3 regions of the Vibrio cidicii genome follow, and region 1 is predicted to be linked to each of the others. Evidence: predicted binding sites of a transcription regulator. Region 1 holds the regulator's gene; each other region holds the start of a gene.

Region 1 (11,046 bases):
ACGCAGCAAAAAGGAGCCACAAACGCTGCCCGAAGGGTTCGGCTAAAAGCGTTTTACTCTTTGTTGAGAGGTGTTTTGCTTAGAATGACTAGGCGACAAACCTCTCGTCGCGATTAAAACGCTTTTATCTCGAACAAAATTTAACCGCAAAAGGTCAACAGACCCTAGGCTAAGACAAATTTATGCTGCTGATCATCGACAACTACGACTCGTTTACATACAACCTCTACCAGTATTTCTGTGAACTGGGTGCTGATGTGCGCGTGGTGCGGAATGACGAGATCGATATTGCCGGGATCGAGCATCTTCAACCTACCCATCTGGTGATTTCCCCCGGGCCATGTACGCCCAATGAGGCAGGGATCTCTTTAGCGGCGATCACTCACTTTGCGGGTAAACTGCCGATCCTCGGCGTCTGTCTTGGCCATCAGGCGATTGCCCAAGCCTTTGGTGGGGAAGTGGTACGCGCACGGCAAGTCATGCATGGTAAAACCTCAGCCATTGAGCACAACGGGAAAAGCGTGTTTCGCGGCTTGAACAACCCACTCACCGTTACCCGCTACCACTCGCTGGTGGTCAAAAATGACACCTTACCTGCCGACTTCGAACTCACCGCTTGGACGACGCTGGCAGATGGCTGTATCGACGAAATCATGGGCTATCAGCACAAAACGCTGCCGATTGACGCCGTGCAGTTTCATCCTGAGTCGATCAAAACCGAGCAAGGGCACGCGTTGCTGGCCAATTTCCTCGCCCGTTGAGCGCGTAACCCTGATCTTGATCACCATTCTTAACATTTTCTTCATCTTTTTTTCAGCCAAGGCGAAGTGCAAAACTATTCGCCACTTTTTGCTTTTCCCTTCCCATTTTGCCAGTAAACCAAGTGATTTGTTGCTCGATTAAAAAAATGCTTCATAATTTGCGGAACATGATGCATAAATAATCATAGATAGTGACTATGTGGTATTCCTCCGGGTTGTAAAAAGAATATTTCACTATTGAATTCGTTAATTAATTGTAAATACAATGCCGCATCAGCTTAAATGCAAAACAATATTTGCCGGCCAGTCACAGTCGGTTGGATTCGCTCTCTGCTAGGCGTGCGGTATCAAGAAGGAATGTGCAATGACAGTGGAAATGAAAGTAGATCGTGGTTTGTTTGATGAGGTGATGGTGCCTTGCTACAACCCAATGGAGATGATCCCAGTGAAAGGTGAAGGTTCACGTATTTGGGATCAAAGCGGCAAGGAATACATCGATTTCGCGGGCGGAATCGCGGTGAGTTGTCTGGGCCACTGTCATCCGGTTATGGTCAATGCGCTGACGGAGCAAGCGGGTAAACTGTGGCATTTAAGCAATGTCATGACCAACGAGCCCGCACTGCGACTGGCGAAAAAACTGACCGAAGTGAGTTTTGCCGAGCGCGTCTTCTTTGCCAACTCGGGTGCAGAAGCGAACGAAGCTGCGCTGAAGCTGGCTCGTCGTTACGCGGCGGACGTTTACGGTGCAGAAAAATCTGAAATCATTGCTTTTAAACAAGGTTTCCACGGACGTACTTTCTTTACTGTTACCGTCGGTGGTCAAGCGGCTTACTCGGATGGTTTCGGTCCAAAACCCGGCGATGTGACGCATCTGCCTTACAACGATATCGATGCCTTGCAAGCGCACATTTCCGATCGCACGTGTGCAGTGATGATGGAGCCACTGCAAGGGGAAGGCGGTATCGTGCCACCGACGCCTGAGTTTGTGCAAACCGTGCGCGAGCTGTGCGACAAGCACAATGCCCTGCTCATTTTTGATGAAGTGCAAACGGGCAACGGACGTACAGGTGATTTTTATGCTTATCAAGGCCTTGGTGTGACGCCTGATATTCTCAGCACTGCCAAATCACTCGGTGGCGGCTTCCCAATTGGCGCGATGCTGACGACAGAAAAACTGGCCGCGCACATGAAAGTGGGCACGCACGGTTCGACTTACGGTGGTAACCCGCTCGCTTGTGCGGTCGCGGAAGCGGTGGTGTCAGAAGTCTCCAAGCCAGAAACCTTGCAAGGCGTGAAAGAGCGCGAAGCACTGTTTCGCGAAGGGCTAAGCAAAATTAACGATAAATATCAGATTTTCTCTGAAATCCGTGGCAAAGGCTTGTTGCTCGGCGCGGCGCTCAATGAAGAGTGGCAAGGCCGTGCACGCGACATTTTGGTTGCTGCGGGTAAAGAGGGACTGCTGGTGCTGGTGGCGGGCATGAACGTTGTGCGTTTCACCCCATCACTGGTGATTACCAAACAAGAAATAGAAGAAGGCTTGGCGAAACTGGATAAAGCAATCGCCACTCTGGTTTAAACGCCTCTCAAACAGACGCCTGTCCAGGAAGCGACGGGCGTCTACATCACTTCCTAGGTAGTAAACCTAGGGCCTTCTATGCATCTGGAGGGAGTATTGATGCTAGTTGTTCGCCCTATTGCAATGTCGGACTATGACGCACTGCACACCTGTGCAGTGGAATCGGGACACGGATTTACATCTCTGCCGGTTAATGAAGAACTGTTAACCAATCGAATTACACACTCTGAATACAGCTTTGCCAAACACAACGTTGGTGAGCCGGGCGATGAAGGCTACCTGATGGTCGGCTTTGATGCCGAAAGCGGGGAAGTTGCCGGAACCACAGGTATTGAAGCGGCGATTGGCTGGGACGTGCCTTTTTACTCGTACCACATCAGCAAAATTGTCCACTCCTCGCCAAAACTTGGCGTCAACAATGTGGTGAAGCTGCTCACTTTTGGCAACAACTACACCGGTTGTAGTGAAATTTGTACCTTGTTCTTGCGGGAAAAATTCCGTGAAGGACTCAACGGTCGCTTGATGTCGAAATGCCGCTTTTTGATGATGGCTGAGCATCCGCATCGCTTCTCGAAAACCATTTTCGCCGAAATGCGTGGTGTGTCGGATGCCAATGGCAACTCGCCATTTTGGCAATGGCTTCAGGACCATTTCTTCTCCATCGATTTCACCATGGCGGATTACCTCACTGGTATCGGCAAAAAAGGCTTCATCGCCGATTTGATGCCTAAGCTGCCGATTTACATCAACTTGCTAAGCCCAGAAGCGCAAGCGGTGATCGGCGTGGTGCATGAAAATACTCGTCCAGCGCTCAAGCTGCTTGAGAAAGAAGGTTTTACCAGCCGTGGCTACGTTGACATCTTTGATGGCGGCCCCACGGTGGAGTGTGACCTGCGTAATATTGAATCGGTACGTCACTCAGTGCGAGCGAAAGTGCGCGTTGCGGAGCACTCCAGCTCGCAAGACTTTTTAATAGCCAATACCTCATTTGAAAACTTCCGCGCCACGGCAGCCAAAGCCGCCTATGACCAAGCCTCGTCCAGTGTGATTTTGTCACCGAAAGTGGCACAGGCTCTGATGGTTGAAGATGGCGAATACGTCCGCATGCTAGCGCAGTAATGATTAAGGGAAAGACGATGACACAGTGGATTGCAGGTGAATGGGTAGAAGGGCAAGGCGAAGAGTTCACCTCCTTGTCGCCTTATGACAACCAAGTGGTTTGGCGTGGCAAAGGTGCCACTGAGCCGCAAGTCGAGCAAGCAGTGAAAGCGGCGCGTCACGCATTTCTGAGTTGGAAGAAGCTCACGTTTGCCGAGCGCGAAGCCTACGTGCTGGCCTTTGCCGAGCGTGTCAAAGCGCGCAGCGAAGAGATTGCTCAAGTGATTGCCAAAGAGACTGGCAAACCGCTGTGGGAGACGCGCACCGAAGCGGCGGCAATGGCAGGCAAAATTGCCATTTCGATCCGCGCTTATCATGAACGCACTGGCGAGTCGCAAAAAGAAGCGGCGGGCAACCAAGTTGTCTTGCGCCACCGCCCACTGGGTGTGATGGCCGTCTTTGGCCCGTATAACTTCCCAGCGCACTTACCAAACGGCCACATTGTGCCTGCGTTATTAGCTGGCAATACCGTGGTGTTTAAACCGTCTGAGCAAACGCCTTGGACGGGAGAGCTTGCGATGAAACTGTGGCAAGAAGCGGGTCTGCCAAGTGGCGTGCTAAATCTAGTACAAGGTGGTAAAGAGACTGGGATTGCCTTGTCGCAGTCCAAAGGCATCGATGGCCTGCTGTTTACTGGCAGCGCCAACACGGGTCATCTGCTTCATCGTCAGTTTGCTGGTCAACCCGGCAAAATGCTGGCACTGGAAATGGGCGGTAACAACCCGATGGTGATTTCAGAGCAGTACGGCGATCTCGAGGCGACGGTTTACACCATCATTCAATCGGCATTTATCAGTGCTGGTCAGCGCTGTACTTGTGCACGCCGTTTGTATGTGCCGTTGGGTGAAAAAGGCGACGCACTCATTACTCGTCTGGTGGAAGCGGTGCAAAAGCTTAAAGTCGACCAGCCGTTTGCCGAGCCTGCGCCTTTTATGGGGCCACAAATTTCGCAGGCGGCCGCGCGCTTTATCTTAGACGCGCAGGCCAATCTGCAGTCGCTCGGCGGTGAAAGCTTAATTGAAGCCAAAGCGGGCGAGGCCGCCTTTGTTTCACCGGGGATTATTGATGTCACTCATATCGCGGATTTGCCTGATGAAGAGTACTTTGGACCACTGCTGCAAGTGGTGCGCTATCAAGGCCTCGAGCGTGCGGTTGAGCTGGCGAATGACACCCGCTTTGGTTTGTCGGCTGGCTTAGTCTCGACCGACGATAACGAGTGGGCGTACTTTGTCGATCACATCCGTGCTGGCATTGTTAATCGCAACCGCCAACTGACAGGTGCTAGTGGTGATGCGCCATTTGGCGGACCGGGTGCGTCGGGTAACTTACGTCCGAGTGCTTACTATGCCGCCGACTATTGCGCGTACCCAATGGCATCAATGGAAGGGGCGCAAACGGAACTGCCCGCCACGCTCAGCCCGGGTGTTGAACTTTAATAACGATAACGACCTTTAGGTCTCTGACCTGCGCCGCTTCGAGCCATGAGTCGCGCAGGCTTGTTTGCTTTCAAACAATGAACGTCACAGGTTGAGGATTGCGGCGGTGATGTCTGCACGCACCGCCGCAATCCACTCCCAATACTCTGATAATGTGAACCGATACAACAAGGAGGCGTTATGACGCCAGCTGTGTTATTTGAATCGCTATGGAACGACTATATTCAACGCCTGTGTCCTTCCGCGGCAAAAGTGCATCGACTATTGCAAGAGGATGAAGCCCTGATCAACGACCACATCGCGCTACGAACGTTTAACGTCGAGCCGCTGGGCATTGAAACGCTGGCGAAGCCGTTTATCGAATTAGGCTACAAAGCGTGTGGCGACTATCTGTTTGAAAGCAAAAAATTAGTGGCCAAACATTTTGAGCATCCTGATCCGACTCAGCCTAAAGTCTTTATCAGTGCGTTGAAAATCGATGAATGCTCAGAGGCGCTGCAAGCGATTGTGAAAAAATTGGTTGCTCAAGTGGATACGAGCCAACTGCAAGGCCACGAGTTCCTTTCCGCAGGTCGCTTGTGGGAGTTGAGCTTTGCGGACTATCAAACGCTGGCAAAAGAGAGTGAATATGCCTCTTGGTTGGCGGCGCATGGTTACGGCGCGAACCACTTTACGGTCAGTGTCAATCAGCTCAAAGCATTTGACTCGGTGAAAGGTGTGAACGATCACTTACGTCAAGCGGGTTTTACCATCAATGAAATTGGTGGTGAAGTGAAGGGCACACCGGAAGTGCTGCTGGAGCAATCTTCCACGATGGCAGACAAAGTGGCAGTGCAGTTTATTGAAGGCAGTGAAATCATTCCCGGTGGTTTTTACGAGTTTGCCAAACGCTACCCGATGGAAAATGGCGATCTGTACCCAGGCTTTGTAGCCGCGTCGGCAGATAAGATCTTTGAAAGCACCAACGGTTAAGACGTATCGCGAGAACAAAAAAAGCCACCCAGGGTGGCTTTTTGCAATTTGAACGTCGATTTCTGGCGTGAAATTAACGAGTCCCGTAAACAACAATGGTTTTGCCGTGCGCAGAGATCAGGTTCTGCTCTTCCAGCATTTTCAGAATGCGGCCAACGGTTTCACGTGAACAACCAACAATCTGACCAATCTCTTGACGAGTGATCTTGATCTGCATGCCATCTGGGTGCGTCATCGCATCAGGCTGTTTTGCTAGGTTCAGCAGTGTCTGAGCGATACGGCCAGTCACGTCCAAGAACGCCAAGTCTCCGACTTTCTGGCTGGTCACTTGTAGGCGACTTGCCATCTGCGCCGACAAGCGCATAAGAATGTCTGGATTGACTTGGATTAACTGACGGAATTTCTTGAATGAAATTTCAGCCACTTCACAAGGAGATTTTGCACGAACCCAAGCAGTACGCTCTTGGCCTTCTTCAAACAAGCCTAGCTCACCGATAAAGTCACCTTGGTTCAGGTAAGAAAGAATCATTTCTTTACCTTCTTCGTCTTTGATAAGCACGGCAACAGAACCTTTCACGATGTAGTACAAAGTTTCTGCTTTTTCGCCCGCGTGGATCAGCGTGCTTTTTGAAGGGTACTTATGAATATGACAGTGTGAAAGAAACCACTCTAGTGTTGGGTCGGTTTGAGGTTTACCTAGAACCATAATATCTCACTTCCTCTGCAGGGTACGCTTGCCGCTATCCATATTTTAGCCAAGCCTTGTTATTGACTTGCTAGAATAAGAGCTCTTGATTGATGCTGCAAGCTATCTTGTGTTTCGGTTTGAAATAGTATCCTTTTTCGAAAACGATTTCTTGATTTTAATCGTGTCGAGAATGGGATTTTCTACGCAAAATTGTGCACATGATCACGGTATGAAAAGTAAGCGTGAACCGGCCTCAAATTTTAGCCAATTTTGCCTGTTTCAATCAGTTGTTGCAGGATTGGCTGTACAATCAGTTCCATAGCGAAACTCATTTTGCCTCCCGGCACCACTAAGGTATTGTGTCGCGACATAAAGGATCCGTCGATCATCGCCAATAGATAGGGGAAGTCGACGTTCTTGATGCCGCGCAGGCGAATCACCACAAAACTCTCATCTAAACTCGGGATACCTTTGGCATTGAGTGGGTTGGACGTATCCACCGTCGGCACGCGCTGAAAGTTAATGTGAGTGCGTGAAAATTGCGGGGTGATGTAGTTGAGATAGTCGTCCATTGAACGCACAATCGAATCCATTACCGCTTCGCGCGAATGACCGCGATCACGCGTATCGCGCACGTATTTTTGAATCCATTCCAAGTTGACGATCGGTACCATGCCGATCAAAAAGTCCACGTGCTGCGCAACGTTGACTTCACCATCAACCACCCCGCCGTGCAGCCCCTCATAGAAAAGCACATCGGTGTTTTCGGGCAGCTTTTGCCAGGGTGTGAAGGTACCGGGCATTTGGTTGTAAGGCACGGCTTCGTCAAAGGTGTGCAGATAACGGCGCACTTCGCCAGTGCCCGATTTGCCGTACTGACGGAAAAACTCCGACAGGGCAGGAAAATCGTTGGCTTGTGGTCCAAAGTAGCTGATGTGTCGACCTTGCTCGCGCGCTTTACGGATCTCAACGTCCATCTCTGGGCGAGTGAAACGGTGAAAACTGTCCCCTTCAATCCAAGCTGGCTTGATGGACATCATATTGAACATTTTGCGAAATGCTTCTGACGTTGTCGTCGTGCCGGCACCGGACGAACCTGTGACGGCGATGATTGGATGCTTTGCTGACATGACAAACCCTGTCGTTGTAGTACTTACCTGTCGGGCCGGAATGTGGCTTCCGGCATGTGCAATCGTTTGGCCACTATAACACGTTCCACGTGCTTGTCATGGGATAAGGTGCGGTAAAAATCTCGGCCAACTAAAATTTTTGCTTGAGCTGAATATCAACGGTTTCATGCAGTTCTGAGAAAACGATCACCGCTTCACCTCGCTTGAGCTGGGTTTTTACTTGCTCGATTTTTTGCTCTAATGAGACTTCGCTTTCGCCATAGTCAGTGCCTTCACGCAGAACGAATTCGCGGATCAAATTACTCAGCGCATCGGCACTGATCTCTTGCCAAGGAATGATCATAAATACCTCTTTACTTTATGCTCAATAAGGAAATGCCGCGCTATTATGCCGAAACCGCCAAGCTTTCATAGTAGCTCGGCAAGGCTTCTTCTAGCCAAAAGCGGGGATGCAGCGCGCTGCCAGTTAAAAAGCCGACATGGCCGCCGTGATCAAACAGGCGATAGTCAATGTTGTCGGGCAAGACAAATTTGGGGATCACTGCATCGGTCATAAACGGATCGTCTTTGGCGTGAATGATCTGTGTAGGAATGCGGATTTCACGTAACTTGTGCAAACCCGAACACTGCTGGTAGTAATCGAGCGCATTTTTAAACCCGTGCAGTGGCGCGGTGATCAGATCGTCAAACTGATATAAGCGAGTGAGCTTTTTGATCGAATGTGGCGATATCGCCAACGCATTTGATAGTAGGTGATGCTTTTGTAGGGCGTTCTTTTTCAGTGACGAGAGCAAGTAACGGCGATAGACGCGAGAAAAGCCTTGCTCGATACGTTCTGAGCAAGCCGAGAGATCCAGTGGCGCGGAAACGATGGTGGCGGCGTCCACCAGAGGATCGTCTTGATAAGTGGCAAGGTAGTTGGCCAGCATGTTGCCACCAAGTGAGATGCCAAGTGCCACTTTGCGATTCTGCGGAAAATGACGCTGAAGGTGCTGTAAAAAATAGCGTGCGTCTTCGGTTTCCCCTGAGTGATACGCACGTGCGAGGCGGTTAGGTTTGCCGCTGCAACCGCGAAAATGCATCATCACGGATAGCCAGCCAGCGTTGGCAAAGGCGTTCATCAGGCCGTTGGCGTAGGGGCTAAAAAAGCTGCCCTCCAGGCCGTGAAACAGCACAAAGAGTGGCTTTTTACTCGCATTTTTACTGCTAGGATCTTCACTCCACGCGAGATCAAGAAAGTCGCCGTCTGGGGTGTCCAGCGTTTGCCAAACAGGTTCAAACAGTGCTTTTTTGCGGATAAAGCGGGGCAGTAAGGTTTGCAGGTGGGGGTTTTTGATCCCTTTTGCGGCAGTAAATTGAGTCATACTTTTCACTCATGGTTCCATTGCGGGCTCGTCATACGCGTTGTGATGTCTGCTGCGTGTGTCGCTCTCTTTTTCTCAACGTTGAGCCAACTTTATTAAGGCTCGATTGTTTAGGCGGGTCAATGTTCCGCAGAAACGTACTCGATAACTCGGGCTCGGGATCACAGAAACTAGCTAGATTTTGCCAACGGGGCAGAGGGCGGTTTAAATGCCGCGTAGAGGTGAGCTGCGCCTAAATGACGGCAGTAGACCTGGGTGAGTGGTTCTGTATGATTGGGGCGCAGAGCCAAAGTGTTAATGCACTCGACCAGATCAGCTTGTTGTTGTTTTTCCAATTGCAGCTCGAACTGCAACGCTTCGCGATAGAGAGTATCAGGTAGATGCTGTTTGCATTGACGACGTAATTCGCGATAGGTATGCAGCAGCGTTTCGGAGCGGCCTAAGCAGCTTTGCAACTTGTGCCACTCCTCTTCATCGAAACTGAGCTGTTGTTCATCCAGCCATTTAAGCAACAGCAACAGGTTAACGTTGCCGTTAAACTGATTTTGCAAACTCAAACACGCCGCTTTTACCTCTTTCACGCCATAGTATTGCAGGCTGAATTGCCACAGCCGCTCAAGCGTAAGTAAAGGTGGGGCGTGTTGATTGCTCATTGACTGCTGAACTCCTGTTCCATCTGCTCTAGCACTTCCTGCTGGGCCATCCATTCCATTTCGACCTCTTCCAGCGCACTCTTGTTTTGCGCCTGAATGGCCAGTACTTGAGTAAGTTTAGCTTTGTTTTCGCCATCATACAGTGTGTTATCTGACAATTGCTGTTCAGCCTCGGCCAGTACTTGCCCGAGCTTATCCATCTTCGCTTCAAGCTGTGTCAGCGTTTTGCGAATTGGCGCAGTGAGTTTACGAAAATCCGCTTCACGCCGTTTCTGCTCTTTTTTCGCCGCCGCGCTGTTGTTGCCATCTTTGGCTGGCAGCTCGGCTTGCGCTTCTTTGCGTTCGGCTTTCTGTTGCTCTGTCAGCCACTTGTAGTAATCGTTGAGATCGCCATCAAAGGGAGCCACTTGGCGGTCGTGCACCAGATAGAGATCGTCGGTAGTGGCACGCAGTAAGTAGCGGTCGTGCGAAACAATCACCATCGCCCCTTCGAAAGTTTGCAAGGCCAACGTCAGCGCCTGACGCATGTCGAGATCAAGGTGGTTGGTCGGTTCATCGAGCAGTAACAGGTTGGGCTTTTGCCACACAATCAGGGCCAGCACCAAGCGTGCTTTTTCGCCGCCCGAAAAGGGCGCCACTTTTTCCAGTGCTTTGTCGCCATGAAAACCAAAACTGCCCAGGTAGTTACGCAGTTCCTGCTCGGTTTTGTCGGGCGCTATCTGCATCATGTGTTGCAGTGGCGTCTCTTCTGGGTGCAACGTTTCCAACTGATGCTGCGCAAAGTAGCCAGTTTTGACCCCTTGAGAGAAAGTCAAATCGCCACCTTGCGCTTTGAGCTCGCCCGAGAGCAGTTTGATTAAGGTCGACTTACCTGCGCCATTGCGCCCAAGCAGACCAATGCGGCTGCCGGGAACCAGATTAAGGCGGATTTGCTGCAAAATCAGTTTATCACCGTAACCGGCGGAGACTTCATCCATCATCATGATTGGATTTGGCAGCGCTGTGGGCTCGCGAAATTCAAAGCTGAACGGGTTATCAAACTGGGCTGGCAGCACCTTTTCCAACTTCTCTAGCGCTTTGATGCGGCTTTGCGCTTGGCGCGCTTTAGAGGCTTTGTAGCGGAAGCGGTCGATGTAGCTTTGCATGTGCGCCATCTGCTTCTGCTGTTTCTCAAACATCGATTGCTGCAAGATCAGCTTTTGCGCGCGTTGGTTTTCAAACGAAGAGTAGTTGCCGGTGTATTCGTTGAGCTTCTGGTTTTCGATATGAATGATGCGATTGACGATCGGATCAAGAAAGTCGCGGTCG
Region 2 (11,046 bases), 1.4 Mb from region 1:
ACCATACTTCCCGGCTCTGGATCGGGTTGCAAAGACATCTGCACCATGACGACCAAACGTACCGCGAGCATTGTCTATCTCTCGCCAAAGAGCTCAATCTACCCATCACGGCTTGTGGCGGCGTACTCATGCATCACAGCGAACGTTTGCCCTTGCAACATACCTTAACGGCCATTCGCCAAGGCTGTACTGTCGAAGAGCTGGGGACAGATAGATTAACCAATGCCGAGCGCAGTTTGCGCGATGCCGGGAAACTGCAAAAACTCTTCAAAGCCGAATGGCTAGCCGAAAGTGTGCAGATTGCTAAACGCTGTACCTTCAGCCTTGATGAGCTGAGATATCAATATCCAAGTGAACTGATCCCTGATGGCTTTACCCCCGACGGCTATTTACAACACCTCGTCCATGCGGGCAAATACCGCCGTTTTCCCCACGGTGTACCCGCTCATATCGAGGAGATCATTAGCAAAGAATTAGCATTAATCAAAGAACTTCAATACGCCTTTTTCTTCCTCACCATTCACGACATCGTGATGTTTGCCAAACGGCAGAACATTCTTTATCAAGGCCGGGGCTCAGCCGCGAATTCTGTCGTGTGCTATTGCTTGGAAATCACCTCGGTCGATCCTCGTCAAATCTCGGTTTTGTTCGAACGTTTTATTAGCAAAGAACGTAATGAACCGCCTGATATTGACGTGGATTTTGAACATGAACGCCGCGAAGAAGTTATCCAATACGTTTACCGCAAATACGGTCGAGAGCGAGCGGCGATAGCTGCAACCGTGATCACCTACCGCTTCAAAAGCGCACTGCGAGAAGTGGGTAAAGCGCTTGGGCTGGAAGAGACTCAGCTAGAGTTTTTTATTAAAAACATTAATCGCCGCGATCGCTCGCTCGGCTGGCAGGCACAAATTGTTGAGCTTGGACTCAAGCCTGATTCACTCAAAGGGCAGCATTTTATTCACTTGGTTAACGAGATTATTGGCTTTCCCAGACATCTCTCTCAGCATGTGGGCGGCTTTGTCATCTCCGCAGGCCCACTGTATGAGCTGGTACCGGTGGAAAACGCGGCTATGCCGGAAAGAACGATCATTCAATGGGATAAAGACGATCTTGAAAGCCTGCGGCTACTGAAGGTCGACATACTGGCACTAGGCACGCTAACGGCGATCCGACGCTGCTTTCAATCGATTCAACATCACCACCACCGTACGCTTTCCCTCGCCGAGATCACACGCTTGCAAGACGACCAACAGGTATACAAGATGATCCAACGTGCCGATACGATTGGTGTCTTCCAGATTGAATCACGTGCTCAAATGAGCATGCTGCCACGCTTAAAACCAGCCAATTATTATGACTTGGTGATCCAAATTGCGATTGTTCGCCCAGGACCAATCCAAGGGGATATGGTCCACCCATTTTTAAAACGGCGGCGCAAAGAAGAAGCCGTGACTTACCCATCCAAAGAGGTACAAGCGGTATTAGAACGCACTTTAGGTGTACCAATATTTCAAGAGCAAGTGATCAAACTGGCGATGGTCGCCGCAGGCTTTAGCGGCGGTGAAGCAGACCAGTTACGTCGTGCGATGGCCGCTTGGAAGAAAAATGGTAGCGTATTCAAATTTAAATCGAAGCTTATCAATGGCATGCAGGAGCGCGGCTATGAAGCGCAATTTGCCGAACGAATTTTTGAACAAATTTGCGGCTTTGGTGAGTATGGTTTTCCTGAAAGTCATTCTGCCTCTTTTGCGGTACTCGCCTACTGCTCCGCCTGGCTCAAACATTACTACCCTGCTGAATTTTATGCAGCTTTACTCAACAGCTTACCGATGGGTTTTTACAGTGCATCACAACTTATTCAAGATGCGCAGCGACATGGTATCGAGGTATTGCCTGTGTGCGTTAATGGCTCTGAAAAGCAGCACACTCTCGTACGTGTTGGGCAAAAGCCGCTTGCGATTCGCTTAGGGCTGAGTCTAGTCAAAGGGCTGAGCGAAGAAGGAATCCATCGGCTGATCCAGCACCGCCCGGCACAAGGTTACCAGACGATCAATGCGGTCAAGCAGACACTTAATCACCAGCGAGATATGGAAAGTTTAGCTTCAGCCAACGCACTGCACAGCATTTCTGGAAATCGTTATCAAACTCGCTGGCAAGTGATGGACTCACTGAGCGACTTACCCCTATTTTCCAGCATAGTAAATAGTGACCACTCGCTTCACTCCACGCCGAGTGACTACCAGAATTTGATTGAAGATTTTGCATCCACGGGCGTTTCTCTTGGCCAGCATCCCATCACTATGTTGTCACGGGCCGGAATGTTGCCCAAATTCGTACGTTGTCAGGAGCTAAGCCAGCTTTCCCACCGCTCTGCCGTAACCGTTGCAGGTTTGGTAACGGGTCGCCAAGCACCGGGAACCGCGACGGGCGTTACTTTTGTCACCCTAGAAGATGATACTGGCAATATTAACGTGGTCGTTTGGCAAGCCACCGCAAGAGCGCAAAAGCACGCTTATCTTTCTGCAAAGGCACTGATGGTGAAGGGCATTTTAGAAAGAGAGGGCGAGGTCGTTCATGTGATTGCAGGCAAGCTCATCGACCTGACACCATATCTGACAGAACTGAGTACTCACTCGCGTGACTTTCACTAATCCATATGCGCGGCGAAGACACTCTTTGTACCTAAAAAACATGCATCAAAAAAGGAAGCGCTCGCTTCCCTTTCTGGTGATGTGCAACAAATCTGAGCCACTTATAGAATTTCTCTTAAGCGGTCTTGCGCGACTTCCACCAGCAAATCTGGCTGGAACTTGGAGATGAAGCGGTCACAACCCACTTTCTTCACCATGGCTTCATTAAAACTGCCACTGAGTGATGTGTTTAAGGTGATGAAGAGTTTGGCCATTCTTGGATCGCTTCGCACTTCGTGTGTCAGCTTATAGCCATCCATTTCCGGCATTTCGGCGTCGGTAATCATCAACAATAGCTCTTTGGTCAAATCCTTGCCTTCATCACACCAAGATTTCAATAATCTCAGCGCTTCTAGGCCATCACGGCACTCAATAATATTTAGCCCGAGCTGCGAGAGTGTATCGCGGATCTGATTACGCGCGGTTGAAGAGTCATCCACAACCAACACATTGCGCCCGACCATGTTTTTGACCAGTTTCTCATCAAGAACTTCCTCGGAGATGGACACATCGTAGTCGACAATTTCCGCTAACACTTTTTCCACGTCGATGATTTCGACAATCTGCGTTTTATCACCTTCTTTCACTTGCGTAATGGCGGTGAGGTAATTGCTGCGTCCGGACGTTTTTGGTGGCGGCTGAATTTCGGTCCACGCGGTGTTAATAATGTTACGTACCTGTCCAACCAAGAAGCCTTGTACCGTACGGTTGTACTCCGTAATGATCAGGTTTTCTTCTTGACCAGCCATTTGCGAAGGTGGAAAACCGATAGAGCGCCTAAGATCAATCACTGGCACAGGCTCGCCACGCAGCGATGCGACACCGCGAATGTTGTAATGCGCGCCAGGCAGCTTGGTGAGAGGAGGCACTTTCATCACCTCTTTCACTTTAAACACGTTAATTGCAAATAACTGACGGCTATTCAAACTGAACAGCAAAAGCTCCAGACGGTTTTCGCCGACCAGATTGGTTCGCTGGTCTACAGTATTTAAAACTCCAGACATACAACATCCTAAATGGGTTAAAACTCTATTAAAAATAGCCTAAAAAATGCAAGCCATAGCAAAAGTACATGAATGAAAAATGGATAGCAATCAACTTACCTGATTTGGGATAAGCAGCTCACTAAACCTAGCGCAAGAACAATAGTGAGATACGAGAAAATAGAAATTTTATAGTAGAACCATTGGCCTGATGCTTGTTCAGGCCAGAATGGCACATTAACCTTCGACGACCTTCATTAACAGTAAACCATCGTATAACGCTTGTTTAATTAACGCCGCACCAGGCATAGTCGCTTGCTTATAGAAGCGTGATTCGACTAACTCAAGATCTTGGTGATAAACGGGCAGACTTTGCTCTTCAATACATTGGCGAATCGAGGGATACAGAACGTCTTTGGCTTGGTTAATGACTCCGCCAATAAGAATTTTTTCTGGGTTAAATAAGTTAATGACGATAGCAATCGCTGAGCCCAAATAGCGGCCGAGCTTTTCAATCACAGCCACACACAGCGGGTCGCCATTCGCCGCCGCTTCACAAACGCTCTCAATGGTAATCTCTTCCATTCCAGACAAAATGGACTCTTCTCCCTGAGCGATACGCTCAAACACCTCTTGGCGTATGGCTTGTGAACTGGCCACCGTCTCTAAACAGCCTCGGTTGCCACAATGGCATTGACGGCCGTTGGGGTCTATCTGAATATGACCCAACTCACCAATGTTGCCGTGTCGCCCTTGCAACACTCGACCGTCTAAGATGATCCCAGCGCCAAGACCGTGGTGAATCGAAATCAATACGGAGTTCTCATTTTCTTGCGAGTGACCAAACAACTTTTCGGCCAGAGCCCAAGCACGGGTGTCATTCGCAATAAAAACAGGTAATCCGGTGGCTTTATAGATTTCAGGGCCCAATGCGAGATTTTCAACATTGTAATGGGGCATTTGCAGCACAATACCTTGCTCAGAATTGACCAAGCCAGGTAGCGTAATCGCGATACTGGTAACGCGATCGAGCTGCTCTGCATACGTTTGAAAGAATTCTTCGATTTCGTGTAGAAGGCGGGCTAAAACATCCTCTTGATCGCGTTCATGAATATCGATTTTGGTATCAATAAGTACTTCGCCGCCCAACTCGTGGAGTGCAATTGTCAGATAGCCGCGGCCCAACCGCATCGAGAGAAACTGCCAACCGACGTTATTTACTTGAAGCCCTACCGCCGGACGTCCACGACTGGTCGCTTCCTGCACTGTTGTTTCATGCACAAGATGCGCTTCGATCAACTCGCGGGTGATTTTTGTGATGCTCGCTGGCGCCAATTGACTTTCTTTGGATAGGTCTATCCGGGAAATTGGCCCTTTGAGATCAATCAGTTTATATACACGACCAGCATTGATCTGTTTGATATGATCAATATGGCCCGGTTGAGCCATGTACATCTTGCACTCCAACATTCTATAACTGAGTAATTTTTTTACTTTGCGAAGTAATTGTGAAGTGAATTGATAGAACCCCGTGACAAGCGTCACGTATAAACATGAATCTTTGTGTATTCAATCAAATATCCACAAATTAATCGCTGATAGATTTATTCTCAGATAACTTATTTTTAAATGAAAAATTTCCTATAACGCTGGAAAGTCAGCCATAAACCGACCACGCTTCTCAATAGAAAGTGTCACACACATTCCTGGAGTCTCTATGACCAGCAAGCTTAGAAGAACAAAAATTGTCACTACATTAGGCCCTTCAACTGACAAAGGTAATAATTTGGAAGAGATAATTCGTGCAGGAGCCAACGTAGTGCGGATGAATTTCTCACACGGCAGTACAGAAGATCACAAACAACGTGCGGAAAAAGTGCGCACCATTGCGGCCAAATTAGGCAAGCAGGTAGCCATTTTGGGTGATTTGCAAGGCCCAAAAATTCGGGTATCGACGTTTAAAGAAGGCAAAATAAACCTCAATGTCGGCGACCGATTTACGTTAGACAGCGACCTACCCAAAGGTGAAGGGGATCAATACTCCGTCGGCCTCGATTATAAAGCCTTACCAAGAGATGTTGGGCCAAATGATATTCTGCTACTGGATGATGGCAGAGTGCAATTGCAAGTATTGAACGTCGAGGGCAATCGGGTTCATACCGAAGTGATTGTCGGCGGGCCGCTCTCCAACAACAAAGGCATCAACAAAAAAGGCGGCGGTTTATCGGCTGACGCACTCACCGAAAAAGATAAGCAAGACATCCTAACGGCCGCTGAAATCCAAGTGGATTACTTAGCCATCTCGTTTCCTCGCAATGGTGAAGACATGAATTACGCCAGACGCCTCGCTCGGGATGCCGGATTAGAGGCCAAGCTGGTGGCTAAAGTGGAACGGGCTGAAACGGTTAAGAATGACGAAAATATTGATGACATCATCATGGCTTCTGATGTGATCATGGTGGCTCGCGGCGATTTGGGGGTTGAAATTGGCGACCCCGAGCTGATCGGTGTGCAGAAAAAGCTGATCCGCCGTGCCAAAGAGCTCAATCGCGTGGTGATTACCGCGACACAAATGATGGAGTCCATGATCGAAAACCCTATGCCGACACGCGCAGAAGTCATGGACGTTGCTAACGCGGTTCTCGATGGAACCGATGCGGTGATGCTCTCTGGCGAAACCGCCGCGGGGAAATACCCGGTTGAGACCGTTCGTTCCATGGCGGAAGTGTGCATCGGCGCAGAGAAGATGATTGAAGCAGGTACGCAAAACTACCGAATTGACAAATCGTTCGCCACCGCTGAAGAAACCATTGCCATGTCGACCATTTATGCGGCCAACCATATGGAGGGAGTCAAAGCGATGGTCACTTTAACGGAATCTGGCCGCACCGCGTTGATGACATCTAGATTAAACTCTCTACTGCCCATATTTGCCCTATCGCCCAACGAACGGACTCTCAATCGCTGTTCGCTCTATCGCGGCGTCACCCCCGTGTTCTTTGATACCAAAGTGGAGACAGGCTTCGACGTTGCGCTTGCGGCACTCAATACGCTAAGAAAGAAAAAATTGTTGGAATTTGGCGACCTAGTGATTATCACCCAAGGTGACATTATGGATGTAGAAGGCTCGACCAACTGTATGCGCATCTTACCTGTGTTTGAGTAAGCTTTACTTAAGGGATGGGAAAGCCAGTGATTACTGGCTTTCATCTAAACGAAGCAAAGTTTCTTTCACTCGGGTCTGGCGCAGTGACTCATACTGAGCAATAAACCGATTTCCTGCTTGTACGCCTAGTTCATAATCCGCTAGTAGATCTTTTTTATCGCTAAGCAACGACGAAGAACGTAGCGGTCCATCCGGCGTTATTTGAATTACAAAGGTATCATCTGGCGGTTTGGCAAGAAAATCTCGCGTTAAGGTGTAAGTCTGATAGTGCACCATCAGCATATCCGCCAATCCTGAATCAAAGTTATCGCCAATAAGATGGCTAAGACGATAAATGTTATCGGCCCCAAACAACCAACGCCCACCGTTTAGCAAGCGAATTGGTTCACCTTTCTCACTTTGGGATGCTGCAATTTGCTGCTGGAAGAAGTGACTCCAATCGTCTTTCCATCGATTGAGCCGGCTCTGCCACTTACCTTGCACGCTGCCAAAAGAGCGGCGAAACCATTCCATTTCCTCTCTCTGCGCTGCGGCTGATTGCTTGACATCCACTTTTTCTGGCAACGTAAACGGCTCTGTTCGAATCACAATAATGGCTCTGGCGTTACGGCGCCAAGCTTCCTGAACAGGAATGGAGGCTGAGACACCGCCATCCACATACTCACGCCCACCAATCGTCACTGGCTTGGAATAGAGTTTAGGAATCGCACAAGTTGCCAGCATAGTTGGATACCAATTTCGCCCAAAGATCGGCAAATATTTATCAGTGAGCGTACTGGTGTCGGTTACAGAAGCAAAAGCTTGACGGCAGGCCAAGCTCGCTTCTCCTAGATCTAAGTCAAGCTTGTAGGGATAAGCACAGATCTTATCCAAGGCCCAATCCAACCCCAAGTACTGCTTGTTCCTGATATAGCTGAAAAGATTGAAAAATTCTTGAGACGTCGTCAACTCGGTAATGAATGCTTTACCGAGCCCATGCTGTCGACATAAATAAGAGCAAAGATTTAACGCCCCCGCAGACGTCCCAAAAAACTCATCAAATGGGTCGAAATTGGCAAGGATAAAAGCGTCCAACACACCCGCAGTGAAAATTCCTCTTTGCCCGCCACCTTGGGCGACCAATGCGGTTTTCCCATGCTGGTACTTAGCAAAACGCTCTGTATCTAGGTTGATGTAACCGTTCGTGACAATACCGCTGTTTATTGCCATCGCTGTTACCTAATTTTAAGCGGCAGCGATCGCAATAAAACCAAATGACAGTAGAACCGCAAACACAGTTGCTGTGATGATTAGGGCTGTTTTTAGATCGTGTTCCATAGGCACCTCCATGCTGTAACAAAGTAATAACAGCTGTAAGAATTATGTTCAAGAACTGTCTAATATGCCAGCGCGAATTTGAAGCTAGTATCACAATTAAACAATTGGAGACAAAGGGATTTAGTATGTTACATAGAAGTCTCGTTTTGGCCGTTATCAGCTTGCTGATCACCACGCAAGTTCAGGCACAAACATTGAATGTGATGATTACGCCGTTTCTCGGTTTCGTCGGAGGTGGTGCGGTAGAAGATGCCACGGGTAAAAGCTATGATCTCACCCCCTCAACAAGCTATGCCATTGCCTTAGAAACGCCACTTGAGAAAGGGCGTGTCGGCTTTTTCTATTCCTACCAAAGCTCCGATTTGCAAGGTGTCGAAAATCAATACGGCTTTCACTACTTACATTTCCAAAGCAGTATTTACTATCCATCCCAATCTGGGTTTACTGGTTATCTTGGACTCGGGCTAGGTAGTTCCTATGCCGATGTGGATTGGGCGGACAAAAAATTTGGCTTCTCAGCCAGCATATTCGGCGGTATCGAGTATAAAGTGAGTGACAATCTCGCACTCACAGCACAACTGCGCTGGTTAGGTACTGTGGTCGATAATGACACATCGGGCGTTTGTACTTCATCAGAGGCAGGACAGAACTGCGTTATTCGTTTCGAAACCGACTGGATGAATCAGTTGCAATCCAACTTGGGATTGACCTTCAAGTTTTAACAACAACACAACAATATCTGCTGCGAGGGTGTATGAAAACTAGCCATACACCCTAGTGGGCAAAAACAGTTTATCTTCCAAGACACTTGGTCAATTACAGAATAATAGTCTGTCACACCGCCAATGTTCAGCCACGATCGATCTGCTTTCTTCCATTGTTACAAGATATAAACCAGACAAACCGCCAAAATTAACAAATGTCATCTATTGCGCCACACCGGATAAATCGCTAGTCTTCTACTCAAGCGACAGCTGAATATTTCAGATTTCGCAAACACACATCCAGCAATTAAACATTTTATTCTAGATTTTTCTGCCGATAACGACATATACACTAAGAATTACGTTATCAATAGGTTAACTACTAAGTTGATTGTGAATTACCGTTATTCCTATCTCTAGTCAAAAACTTGAGCAGAAAAGCTTCATTCCTCAGGGAGTCGTATAGGAGTCTTATATGAAGCGAGAACAATGGGGATCCCGTGCGGGGTTCATCTTAGCCGCTGTAGGTTCAGCGATAGGTTTGGGAAACATCTGGCGTTTTCCGTATATGGCCTATGAAAATGGTGGTGGCGCATTTTTTATTCCTTACCTTTTTGCCATGATCACCGCGGGCATTCCATTCATGATCCTTGAGTTCAGTATGGGTCAAAAATACCGTGGCTCGGCGCCAAAAACACTCGCTAAAATCCATGCCAAATTTGAGTGGCTGGGTTGGTTCCAAGTCGGTGTTGCCGCCGTGATTGCGGTTTATTATGTGGCTGTAATTGGTTGGGCAATTTCTTACTTTGGTATGTCTTTCACCCAAAGTTGGGGAACAGATACGAACGCTTTCTTCTTCAGTGAGTATCTTGGTTTAGGTGATAACTCACCCACTAACTTAGGTAGTATTCAGTGGAAGATTGCGATTGCGATGTTGATTGCTTGGGCGATCACTTATGCAGCGATTGTGGGCGGGGTAAAATCCGGCATTGAACGAGCCTCCAAGATCATGATGCCTATTTTGTTCATCATGGTGCTGATTCTGATTGGACGCATGGTTTTCCTACCTGGTGCTTTAGATGGCGTGAACTATATGTTTGCTCCTGACTTTAGCAAAATTTGGGATGTCAAAGTTTGGGCAGCCGCTTACGGACAGATCTTCTTTACCCTAAGTATCGGCTTTGCCATTATGTTGGCTTACTCAAGTTATTTGCCAGAGAAATCAGACATCACAAATAACGCCTTTATGACGGTGTTAATTAACTGTGGTTTCTCTATCCTAGCAGGCATCATGATTTTCTCAGTGCTTGGTTACATGGCGCAAGAACAAGGCAAACCACTTACTGAAGTCGTCTCTGCGGGTGTGGGGCTGGCCTTTGTGACGCTTCCAGCGGCGATCAATCTACTGCCTGCACCTTATATCTTGGGCCCGCTGTTCTTCTTCGCTCTTGTCGTGGCTGGATTAAGCTCACACATCTCGATTATGGAAGCAGTTACGTCCGCTATCATCGACAAACTTAACTGGAGTCGTAAAAAAGCGGCAACCATCGTGGTGGGTGTGGGTGTGGTGGTTTCAATGGCCTTTGCAACCAATGGTGGCTTATTACTACTTGATTTGGTTGATCACTTTGCTAATAACGTCGGCATCATGTTCGGTGGTCTGGTGGAGATTGTGTTGATGGCATGGCTACTAAACAAAGTGGCAGACGTCCGTGGCTATGTAAATAATATCTCGGATTTCACCATTGGTACTTGGTTCGATGTTTGCTTGAAATTCATCACACCAGCGGTATTGGCGGTGATTCTGGCAACCAAGCTGCAGGCTCTGCTTACGGAAGGGTATGGTGGTTACGATCTGACACTGGGTTGGGCCGTTATCGGTGCCTTGTTTATCTTTGGCTTTGCCATCAACTTAACCAATCGGAAGGAGGCATAATTATGACCACGGGTGCGATCATCATGATGATTATTGGCCTAGGAATTACCTGGGGCGGCGCGGCAATTTGCATTAAGCGCGCAATGGATAAGTAAACGCTATCCTATCTATTTTCCAGCCGGCTCTTTTGAGCCGGCTTTTTTGCACCTACTATTTGATTGAGTTGAGTACTAGGGTCTGTTGACCTTTGGCGGTTAAATTTTGTTCGAGATAAAAGCGTTTTAATCGCGACGAGAGGTTTGTAGCC
Region 3 (11,046 bases), 230 kb from region 1:
TTGCCTTGTCGCGGTGGGTCTTGAAAGGTAAACAAACCCTATAGAATAATCCAGTAGCAGTCGGATGCTGTTTACTTTTGGCGAGAACTCAAGGAAGGCACGTAACCGAAAGAAGTGTTTTTTTGATCACTTTGCTTTATTATCAAAATCACATTACCTGTATGTTATGTTTTTGCCTAGAATTTATTCTATTAGTACAATTTTGTCACAAATTTAGGTACCGCCAATGCAAACCCCGCAGATTCTTATCGTTGAAGATGAGCAAGTAACTCGTAACACTCTTAAGAGTATTTTTGAAGCAGAGGGATATGCTGTATTTGAAGCCAGCAATGGTGATGAAATGCACCAAATGCTGTCAGAAAATAACGTTAATCTAGTGATAATGGACATCAACTTACCAGGTAAAAACGGCCTTCTTCTGGCTCGCGAATTGCGTGAGCAAGCAGATGTAGCACTGATGTTTTTGACTGGTCGTGACAACGAAGTCGACAAAATTCTTGGCTTAGAAATCGGTGCAGACGACTACATCACCAAACCATTCAACCCGCGTGAACTGACGATTCGTGCGCGCAATTTACTTGGTCGCTCAATGACCAATAGCATAGTGCACGAAGAGAAGCGTTCAGTGGAAAAATACGAGTTTAACGGTTGGGTATTAGACATCAACAGCCGCTCACTGATCAGCCCACTGGGTGATGGCTACAAGCTGCCACGCTCTGAATTCCGTGCGTTGCTGCACTTCTGTGAGAACCCGGGCAAGATCCAAACCCGTGCCGATCTGCTTAAGAAGATGACCGGACGTGAGCTCAAGCCGCATGATAGAACGGTTGATGTAACTATTCGCCGTATCCGTAAGCATTTTGAGTCCGTATCTGGTACGCCAGAGATCATCGCCACCATTCACGGTGAAGGCTACCGCTTTTGTGGTGATTTAGACGCTTAAATATCAATACGATATAAAACAAAAAAGGTTGGCGTGATGCCAACCTTTTTTGTTTGCGTCAGTTTAGTAGACCTTATCAATAGCCACTTTACGCTCAACGAGCCACAAGATCGTCGCTTGATTCTCGAGCTGCAAAGCGATATCAACGGGTTTCTCCATATCGAACTCACCCTGCCAGTTCAAGGCCACTTCCCACTGGTTTTCGCTGTGAGTTCGCACTTCAAGGTCGCTTTCACTTAGGTTCCACTGCTGCTCACCTTGTTTGATGGTGAGATGATTCACAGTCAAACTAGCAGGAAGCTCTCCATTGGAAGAGAGATAGAGAGAACCGTGCAAACTTTGCGTTTCTTCTTCACCAACCATCGGCATTTGATTAACCCACAGTGTGCTTTTCAGTTCGATCACACTTTGGTTTACCGTGACTTGGTTGTCTTGCTGCCAACTGATCGAAGGAGGCGTAGAACATCCGGCCAGTAGAGCCAGAGAAAGTGTTGCTAGAGCCCATCGTTTCATTTCATTCCCCTTTGTTCTAACCAGCTTTTCAAGATCACAATATCATGCTGATACTCATTTTTGATCTCTTCTACCCAATCACCGATATTCTCCCACCAAGCTGGCATATCCGGAGATTGCGCTTTTTGCGCCACGCTTTGAATCCGCTTCAAACCAATCGAGCCCGCAGCACCTTTAATTTTGTGTGCCTCTGAGACAATTCCTGACTGATCTTTAGCAATCATGTTGAGATCCAGCACCTCCAAGTAACCCGGCATCATCTCGGCAAACATTTGAATACTGTCCAGCACTGGGGTGGGACCAACAATATCGACATACGATTCGAGCATATCAATGTCCAGCACTTGGGTTTCTAGCCCATGCGTTTGCGCGTCGACTTCAAGAGCTTCAGGAGCACGCGGCATGAGCTCCGGCTCTGTCAGGATCAATTTGCTAATTACCTCCTGCATCGCTTTCACCGCTAAAGGCTTGCTGATCGCGTCGTCCATGCCTTTATCTAAATACTCGCGCTTATCTTTCAACAGATTGGCCGTCAGTGCGACCAACGGCGGCAAATTCTGATAGTGGGTACGGTAGTAGTGAGCCACGTCAAAACCTGTCATGTCAGGCAACTGAATATCGAGCAGAACTAAATCGTATACTTGTGGTTTGAAGTGCTCAATCGCCTCTTCGCCAGTCATCGCAACCGTGACCTGATGACCAAGACTTTCCAACAGCGAGCGCGCAACCGTCACATTGAGTGCGATGTCTTCTACCATAAAAATGTTCAAACTCAGTTGCACTTCAACCTCCGCTTCAACGGCTTTGCCTTCCACCACGGGCACCTTGATGGTCAGGGTAAAGGTACTCCCAAAGCCCTCTTCACTGGTCACCGTGATATCGCCGTCCATCATGTTGATCAGTTGACGCGAAACCGCCAAGCCAATGCCCGTGCCGACCGCATGCAGGTTGTCTTTGCCGGATTTGACCTGATAATACATGGCAAAAATCTTATCCAGCTCTGCTTCTGGAATGCCAATTCCGGTGTCTTCCACTTCAATCACAATCGACGCGTGCGCCTCTTCAACCTCAGCGCTCACCGTCATCACCACTCCGCCCTCTTTGGTGAATTTCATCGCATTGCTGACCAGATTCCAAATCACTTGGCGCAGGCGAGTGGCATCAACCTCAACCATTTTAGGCAGTTCACTGAGACGTTCTAAGTCAAAACGCAGCCCCTTTTGTTCTGCCATCAACGCGGCGATGTTCTCGATTTCGACCACAAAATCTTCAAAATCGAGCGGCTCAGGGAACAGCTCTAATTTGCGCCGATCAAACTTATCCATGTCGATAATGTCGTTGAAAATATTACCGAGAGTGATAGCACTGACATTAATGGTTTGCATGTACTTACGTTGCTCATCCGTTAAGGTCGTATCGAGCAACATACGGCTTAAACCGACGATGCCGTTAAGCGGTGTGCGCAGTTCATGACTGACAGTAGAAATAAAGGTGGTTTTGTCGCGGCTGGCTTTTTCCAGCGACTCTTCATGACGTTTACGGTCAGTAATGTCTCGGCCAAATCCCATCAAACCTAGGTGACGGCCATCTTTGCTGTAAAAAGGCACTTTACGCAGCTCAAAGTAGTGCTTGCGCCCGTCTGGGTATTCGAGCCACTGCTCGTAGGTGAGCGCACGATTATTAGCAAACACTTTTTGGTCGGTGTCGACAATTTGCTGCGCGACTTCCTTGCTGTAGACATCCCAAGGGCTCAAGCCGACCAGTTGATGCTCTTTTTTCCCGGTTAACTCTTCCATTGCGCGGTTACAGCCCGAAAATACCCCATCGGCGTTGCGATAGTAGATAAGATCCGGAGAGGCATCGATAAACGAGCGCAGTAACGCCGTTCGCTCGGCGAGTTCTAATTGGGTTCGCTCGCGCTGAAAGACTTCGTTCTCCAGATCTTTCATCGCCTCTTCACGCGCTTCTTCCGCTTTGATCCGCTCTTCGATCTCTTGGTTGAGTTGCTCGATGTTTTGCTGCAACTGCACATTCAGCTCTTGGTCACGCGAGCGCATGTCTTTCAGCTTTGAGACGAGTTTGGATAATCGTTGCCGAGACTCTTCCAGTTGATCGACCACCACCGAAAGAAAATAGACCGCCCAAGGGGTAATCACTAAGCCAAAAAAGACCGAGCGGACGATATCGATATCATCCACGCTCCCTTTCAGCGCCAGCGTAATTCCCACTTGCACCACCACGGCTAATGCCACCAATGCCAGCGCGAGCAAAATGGAGAAACGGACGATGCCCAGTTTGACTAACAAATCGACGTAGTACTGGGCAAGATTTTTCATGGGTTTCATCTAAAGCTCCAAAGCGTGAGTGGCCATTGCGATAGCCGCCAGACTCGACACTGACGCCCACGGGACGGGGTGAAGTGTTGAGCGGTGGAAGGTTAGTGTAGCGTGTTTGACTCTAGCGGTTAAGCCATTGAATTCACAACTCGTGTGACAAAACGGGCATTATTAGGGAAAGTTAACCTTTCGCACTCTGCTGCTGGGGCACTTCATCGGCAGTGAGCGAAACCGGATGGACGCAAGTACGGTTTCGACCATCGGATTTGGCTTGGTACAAAGCGCTGTCGGCCAAGGTCACGCCCATTTCGGGCAAATCTTCAGGTTTAGGAATATAGGAGACCAAACCAAGGCTAACGGTGATCCGCTGCGCCACTTTCGAGCCAAGGTGCTCAATCGCCAGTTGAGCAATGCAGACATGTATTTTTTCCGCGACTTTTAGCGCTCCTTCGGTGGTGGTATTGGGCAATATGAACGCAAACTCTTCACCGCCATAACGCGCCACGCAATCCGATGAGCGGCTGATCACTTTGGAGAACACCTCGGCAACTTGGGTCAAGGCGTGATCGCCCAGTTGATGGCCGTAGCGATCATTAAACTCTTTGAAGAAGTCGATATCACACAACATGATAGCCAAAGGCAGTTTTTCGCGCGCATGGTGATGCCACAGCGTGTTTAACTGTTCGTCGAAGCGGCGACGGTTGGCAACTTTGGTCAAGCTGTCCATAAAGCTCAGTTTTTCGAGCTCTTGATTGGCCGCTTCCAATTTTTGCTCCGCTAGATAGCGCTCTGAGATGTCCCTTGCCATGATCAGCACTCCGTTGGTGCCCGAAGCGGGATCGCGAAAGGGTGACTTCACCACATCAAACCAAGAATAGTCACCACTACTGTTGAGAATCTTGTCCAGATAGCGCAGCGATTTGCCTTCATGCAACACTTGACTGTCGGTCGCCGACAAGCGCTGGTACATTTCGCCTGGAATGACATCTTGCAGCCTTTTACCTATGAGATCAGAGACTTCAGCAATGCCCAGTGCATTGACAAACGGCTTGTTGCACGCCTGATAGACCATGTTTTCATTAAAGATGCCAATCGAGTCAGGGCTGGCTTCAAGGATGTTTTGCAAAATGGTATCGCGCTGAGCCAGCGCCACTTCGGTGTCTTTGCGCCGCTCCATTTCATCACGCAGATTCTGCTGCATTTTATGCCACTCTGTCACATCGTGGCTGATGCTCAGCGATCCTAGCGGTTCCCCTTGTTTACTCATCAAAAGGCTCTGGTTTACTTCCAGCAAACAACTGCGCCCTTGCGGATCGGTCGTCCAACGACGTTCACTGCGCCGCCCTTTGATCTGCCCTGCAACAGGTTCGATCGACTCTTCGCGCCGCCCCTGCCAAAATTGTTCGAAAGCGCGGTTTGTGGCTAAAATCCGCCCATCAGGATCGCGCAGACAAATCAGTTCCGACAAGGAGTCTAACGCGGATTTGGCCATTCGCAGCGCTTCCAACTCGCTTTGCTGCCCGTCATCCTCCGTTGCCACAGCACCCACGTGCAATAACCAACAAAAACGGTGGTGATAGTGGACTTTGCGACCGCTCAAGGCTATCTGCAAACTTTCATTGTCAGACAGACGCCAAGTAAAAGTGAGATGCGAGAACTGCCGTCCAGAGAGTGAGTTGAGCGTTTGTGCTATGTCTGACGTGGATGAAGCGGAGGGGAAAAAGTAGCAACGATTAAGCTGGCGAATGCCCAGAAGCTGCATCGCCGCCGTATTGGCCAAAAGGATCTTGTTTTGCGCAAGATCAACCAGCAGTACTGGAGAAAGCGCGTCCAGCACCAGCGAATCGAGATCTTTTTGAAAACGCAGCATCAGGGCCTTGACCAGCACCAATAACAGGACGGCGCCAAGGAGAATAAGGCCATAATGTTGTGCTTCGTCCCGAAGCGCGCTGAACAGCTGATCCATCTTTGCTACCTGATTTTTAACGCTGTTTGCAAATATATCAGCAAATAAGCGGTTATTCCGCTTTTAATTGGGGTTTTGTAAACCGGAAAGGGCGCTCAAGTGCGCTGCCTTGCGCGCCCTGCAGCGCTAATGCCTTGCCAATTTCTGTCATCGCGAGCCAGCGATTTTCACACCACAATGGAGAGAGCAAGGTCGGACGCCGCGCCGCAGAAGAAACGCGGTGATAAACGATTTCTGGCGGGGTGTGACGGATCAGATCGCACGCAATCGCCACATACTCTTCTAAGCTCGGCGCCTCCAATTTGCCTGCGCGCCACGCTTTTGCCATGGTGCTTCCCTCAACAATGTGTAAACCATGCAGTTTAATGCCATCTGTTCCCGTGGCGATCACTTTGTCGAGCGTCAAGCGGTTCTCTTGCCCGCTCTCTTTTGGCAAACCAACAATCAAATGCGTACACACTTTGATACCCAGCGCACGGGCACGGCGGGTGATCTCAGCATAACAGGCAAAGTCGTGACCGCGGTTGATGCGTTTGAGTGTCTGATCATTCGCCGTCTGCAAACCCAGTTCGAGCCAAATTTCAAACCCCTGCTGCACATAGCCTGCAAGCAAATCCAACACCGCATCGGGCACACAATCCGGGCGAGTTCCCACACACAACCCAACAATATCCGCCGCTTTCAGTGCTTCTTCATACATGTTCTTCAATACCTGCACCTCAGCATAAGTGCTGGTATAGGCTTGAAAATACGCTAGATAGCGTTTGGCGCGATGCACTTCGCCAGCGCGCTCACTAAGTTGCAACTGAATACTCTTGATTTGTGCCTGCTCATCGGCAAATGAGGCGACATTACAAAATGTGCAGCCGCCGCGACCAATCGTCCCATCACGGTTCGGGCAACTAAAGCCACCGTGCAACGTCAGCTTGTGGACTTTCTCCCCATAACGACGCTGCAAGTCCTGACCTAAGGTGTTCACCAGTTGATGTAATTGCATTGAACTCACCCAATCTAAAGCGGAATCAATCTTAATTCGATCTGTGTAATTAAATTACACATTCGCAAGAAAAAACACAGCATGCTAGCGAATTCAAACACCCCATTCACTGGTAAAAATCAATAAACCTGCATAATTAAAGACAAAAAACGCTCATGTTGCATAAATGTTAAACTAAAAGTGCATTTTTAAACGATTTTTTTGGGCTGCAATCAAGACTTTTCGTTGCATTGGCTAGTCACAAAATTGTAGGATACTTACACATAACCGTCATTTTTGTGACTTTAATTACAAGATGAAACACGGATTATGTCGGTGATGCCCCACTCCAACCTATATAAATCACTATAAAGTGACCAATAAAACCGGGATATCACCAAGGATTGTTTTTCCCACAACATGATTCCTGTGGGATGCGGAAAGGACTCAAAACCAGCTTCCCTTGCTGGTTGCGACTCAGAACTATAAAGGACGGATGCTCAATCACTATTTATGCAGTGTTTTCTGCATGGGTTGTTGCGTCAATTAGAACTGGAAGGAAGTATCTATGGTAGATAGAGAGCAAAGTTCGCAGGGTTTGTATACTCCAGAACTGGAGCATGACGCCTGTGGTATTGGTTTTGTTGCTCACCTGAAAAACCGTAAGTCTCACCAAGTGGTCACACAGGCTCTTGAGATGCTGGCGCGAATGGAACACCGCGGCGGCCAAGGTTGTGATCCATGTAGCGGTGACGGCGCGGGCATTCTGCTGCAAAAACCTCATGAATTTCTTTTGGAAGAAGCGGTTAAGCTTGGACTCAAGCTACCTTCTTTTGAAAAATACGGTGTCGGGGTGGTGTTGTTCCCGAAAGACGAGTACAAGCGTGAACAGTGTCGCGATATTTTACAGCGCAATGCCAAGCGTCTCGATCTCGACATTTTGGGCTACCGTGTCTTGCCGACCGACAACTCGATGATCGGTGCAGATCCCCTTAGCACAGAGCCTCAATTTGAACACGTTTTTATCTCGGGTGGCCCGGGCTGCACACCGGAAGAGTTGGAGCGTAAACTGTACGTGCTGCGCAACTACACGGTGCGCGTCTGTTTAGAAAGCGTCTCGAACATCGGCGATGATTTTTACATCAACTCGATGTCGTACAAAACGCTGGTTTACAAAGGCCAACTGACCACAGAGCAGGTTCCTCAGTACTTTTTGGATCTGCAAAACCCAACCATGGTGACGGCGCTCGCTCTGGTTCACTCGCGTTTCTCTACCAATACTTTCCCGAAATGGCGCCTTGCGCAGCCTTTCCGCTACATCGCGCACAACGGTGAGATCAACACAGTACGCGGCAACCTGAACTGGATGAAAGCGCGTGAAGCGATCCTAGAATCCAAACTGTTCACTCAAGCAGAAATCGACATGCTGCTGCCTGTGTGCCAAGAAGGTGCATCGGATTCGGCCAACTTCGATATGGTGCTGGAGCTTTTGGTACTCTCTGGCCGCAGCTTGCCACACGCCTTGATGATGATGATCCCAGAAGCGTGGCAGGAAAACAAAGCCATGGACCCGAAACGTCGCGCTTTCTACCAATACCACGCCAACATTATGGAACCGTGGGATGGCCCAGCGTCTGTCTGTTTCACCGACGGTGTTCAGGTGGGAGCGACGCTCGATCGTAACGGCCTTCGCCCTTCTCGCTATACCGTAACCAAAGACAACATACTGATCATGGCGTCAGAGTCTGGCGTAGTCGAAGTGCCTGCGGAAAACGTCGAGTACCGTGGCCGCTTGCAGCCAGGGCGCATCTTTGTCGCCGATCTCGAACAGGGTCGCATCATTTCAGATGAAGAAGTGAAAGACTCCATCGCCAACGCGCAGCCTTATGAGCAGTGGGTACAAGACAACCTGCTGAGCTTAAAATCGCTGCCGGATGCCGACAACGTTCACAGCCAACCTTCACCAGAGCGTCTGCTGCATCGCCAACAAGCCTTCGGCATCAGCGCGGAAGAAGTGAACGAAATCATTCTGCCGCTGGCACAAACAGGTTACGAACCGCTCGGTTCGATGGGCGCTGACTGGCCGGTTGCGATTTTGTCGCACCAATCGCAGCATCTTGCTAACTACTTTAAGCAGTTGTTTGCTCAGGTGACCAACCCGCCGATCGACCCGATCCGCGAACGTATGGTGATGTCGCTCAATACCTACATAGGTAAAGATCAGAACCTATTGGCGGAATCGCCAGTTCATTGCCGTAAAGTGGAATTGGAATCGCCCGTTATCTCCAACGCCGAGCTGGAAAAACTGCGCGCGATCGACAACGAGCATTTACAAGCCAAAACGCTGGATATCGTTTTCCAAGCCAGTGAAGATGCGGGCAAACTGGAGCGCGCGCTAAAACGTATTTGCCAGTACGCCGAAGATGCGGTGATCGACGGTTACTCAATTATTCTGCTGACCGACCGCGCGGTAAACTCCAACCACGCCGCCATTCCTGCCATGCTGGCGGTCGGCGCAGTGCACCATCACCTGATTCGTAAAGGCCTGCGTGCCAAATGCGGTATCGTGGTCGAGACTGGTGATGCGCGTGAAACGCACCACTTCGCCACACTGGTCGGCTACGGCGCCAATGCGGTGAACCCATATCTGGTCACCGAAACCATCGTTGATCTGCAACGTCGTAAAAAACTCGATGCCAGCGTATCGGTTGAGCAGTACTTCAACAACTACCGCAAGGGTGTTAACGGCGGCCTGCTGAAAATCTTCTCCAAAATGGGCATCTCCACGCTGCAGTCTTACCACGGCGCGCAGATCTTCGAAGCGCTTGGCATCAGCAAAGCGGTGGTCGATAAATACTTCACCGGAACCGTCACCCGCATTCAAGGTTTGACGCTCGATGACATCGCCAAAGAAGTCTTGGTACGTCATCGTGTTGGTTACCCTACTCGTGAAATCCCAGTCCAGATGTTGGATGTCGGCGGCGTGTATCAGTGGAAACAGCGTGGCGAAAAACACCTGTTCAATCCTGAAACCATTCATTTGCTGCAACATTCAACGCGCAACAAAGACTTCCAAGAATTCAAGAAGTACGCCGCTGCGGTCGACAGTCAAGGCGACAAAGCGGTCACGCTGCGTAGCCAACTGGATTTTGTCAAAAATCCTGCCGGCTCTATTCCGATTGAAGAAGTAGAACCGATTGAGAGCATCGTTAAGCGCTTCGCCACAGGGGCGATGTCGTTTGGTTCGATCTCTTACGAAGCGCATTCCACTCTTGCCGTTGCTATGAACCGTCTTGGCGCCAAATCCAACTCGGGTGAAGGTGGTGAAGATCCGATCCGTTTTGAGCCAAGAGAGAATGGCGATTCCGAACGTTCAGCCATCAAGCAGGTTGCTTCTGGCCGTTTTGGCGTCACCTCTTACTATCTGACCAACTCAGATGAAATCCAGATCAAGATGGCGCAAGGCGCGAAACCGGGTGAAGGTGGTCAGTTGCCTGGCGATAAAGTCGATGATTGGATCGGTGCAACGCGTCACTCCACTCCGGGAGTGGGCCTGATTTCGCCACCGCCACACCACGACATCTACTCGATTGAAGACTTAGCCCAGCTGATCTTTGACCTGAAAAACGCCAACCGTAAAGGTCGCGTCAACGTCAAATTGGTCTCTGAAGCGGGTGTTGGCACCATCGCCTCGGGCGTTGCGAAAGCCAAGGCCGATGTGGTGCTAATTGCAGGCCACGATGGCGGTACAGGCGCATCACCGATCTCTTCGATTCGTCACACCGGTCTGCCGTGGGAACTTGGCCTAGCTGAGACGCACCAAACGCTGCTGAAAAACGGCCTTCGTAACCGTATCGTGGTACAAGCCGATGGCCAGATGAAAACCCCGCGCGACATCGCGATTGCGACTCTGTTGGGTGCTGAAGAGTGGGGGGTTGCGACCGCGGCTCTGGTGGTGGAAGGCTGTATCATGATGCGTAAATGTCATAAGAACACCTGTCCTGTCGGCATCGCTACGCAAAACAAAACACTGCGTGAGCGTTTCGACGGCCGTGTAGATGACGTCGTGACCTTCTTCCAGTACATGGCGCAAGGGCTACGTGAAATCATGGCTGAACTTGGCTTTCGCACCATTGCAGAGATGGTCGGCCAAGCGCATAAACTGAAAGTGCGCGGCAACGTTGCTCACTGGAAATACAAAAACGTCGATCTGTCTCCTGTGCTGTTCCTCGAGCAACCACGCGAGCAAGACGGCATCTACTGTCAAACTCAGCAAAACCATCACTTGGAAGCGGTACTGGATCGCCAACTG

What was found. The regulator CRP, encoded in region 1, controls carbon source genes, mostly activating them, when cyclic AMP is high. The targets are predictions, from matches to a motif close to TGTGANNNNNNTCACA.
Region 2: mlc (sugar metabolism global transcriptional regulator Mlc) is a predicted target of CRP. The motif match lies at 5,207-5,222, and genes of this name have one in related genera.
Region 3: gltB (glutamate synthase large subunit) is a predicted target of CRP. The motif match lies at 7,033-7,048, and genes of this name have one in related genera.

What each region holds. Positions count from the first base shown of each region.
Region 1 is NZ_CP035921.1:1,999,947-2,010,992, forward strand. Features, by position in the region: gene EWA64_RS10160 (aminodeoxychorismate/anthranilate synthase component II) at 183-761, shown strand; gene EWA64_RS10165 (aspartate aminotransferase family protein) at 1,126-2,337, shown strand; gene astA (arginine N-succinyltransferase) at 2,437-3,456, shown strand; gene astD (succinylglutamate-semialdehyde dehydrogenase) at 3,474-4,931, shown strand; gene EWA64_RS10180 (DUF1338 domain-containing protein) at 5,112-5,903, shown strand; gene crp (cAMP-activated global transcriptional regulator CRP) at 5,977-6,609, opposite strand; gene EWA64_RS10190 (phosphoribulokinase) at 6,852-7,721, opposite strand; gene EWA64_RS10195 (YheU family protein) at 7,852-8,064, opposite strand; gene EWA64_RS10200 (hydrolase) at 8,108-9,085, opposite strand; gene EWA64_RS10205 (TIGR02444 family protein) at 9,256-9,738, opposite strand; gene EWA64_RS10210 (ABC transporter ATP-binding protein) at 9,735-11,046, opposite strand, start outside.
Region 2 is NZ_CP035921.1:565,366-576,411, forward strand. Features, by position in the region: gene EWA64_RS03575 (error-prone DNA polymerase) at 1-2,654, shown strand, start outside; gene EWA64_RS03580 (chemotaxis protein CheV) at 2,756-3,697, opposite strand; gene mlc (sugar metabolism global transcriptional regulator Mlc) at 3,914-5,131, opposite strand; gene pyk (pyruvate kinase) at 5,394-6,842, shown strand; gene EWA64_RS03595 (patatin-like phospholipase family protein) at 6,873-8,051, opposite strand; gene cydH (cytochrome bd-I oxidase subunit CydH) at 8,067-8,159, opposite strand; gene EWA64_RS03605 (hypothetical protein) at 8,285-8,881, shown strand; gene EWA64_RS03610 (sodium-dependent transporter) at 9,339-10,799, shown strand; gene EWA64_RS03615 (MetS family NSS transporter small subunit) at 10,802-10,894, shown strand.
Region 3 is NZ_CP035921.1:2,233,371-2,244,416, reverse strand. Features, by position in the region: gene arcA (two-component system response regulator ArcA) at 227-943, shown strand; gene EWA64_RS11330 (hypothetical protein) at 1,007-1,456, opposite strand; gene arcB (aerobic respiration two-component sensor histidine kinase ArcB) at 1,453-3,801, opposite strand; gene EWA64_RS11320 (diguanylate cyclase domain-containing protein) at 3,974-5,758, opposite strand; gene mnmL (tRNA modification radical SAM protein MnmL/YtqA) at 5,811-6,755, opposite strand; gene gltB (glutamate synthase large subunit) at 7,303-11,046, shown strand, end outside.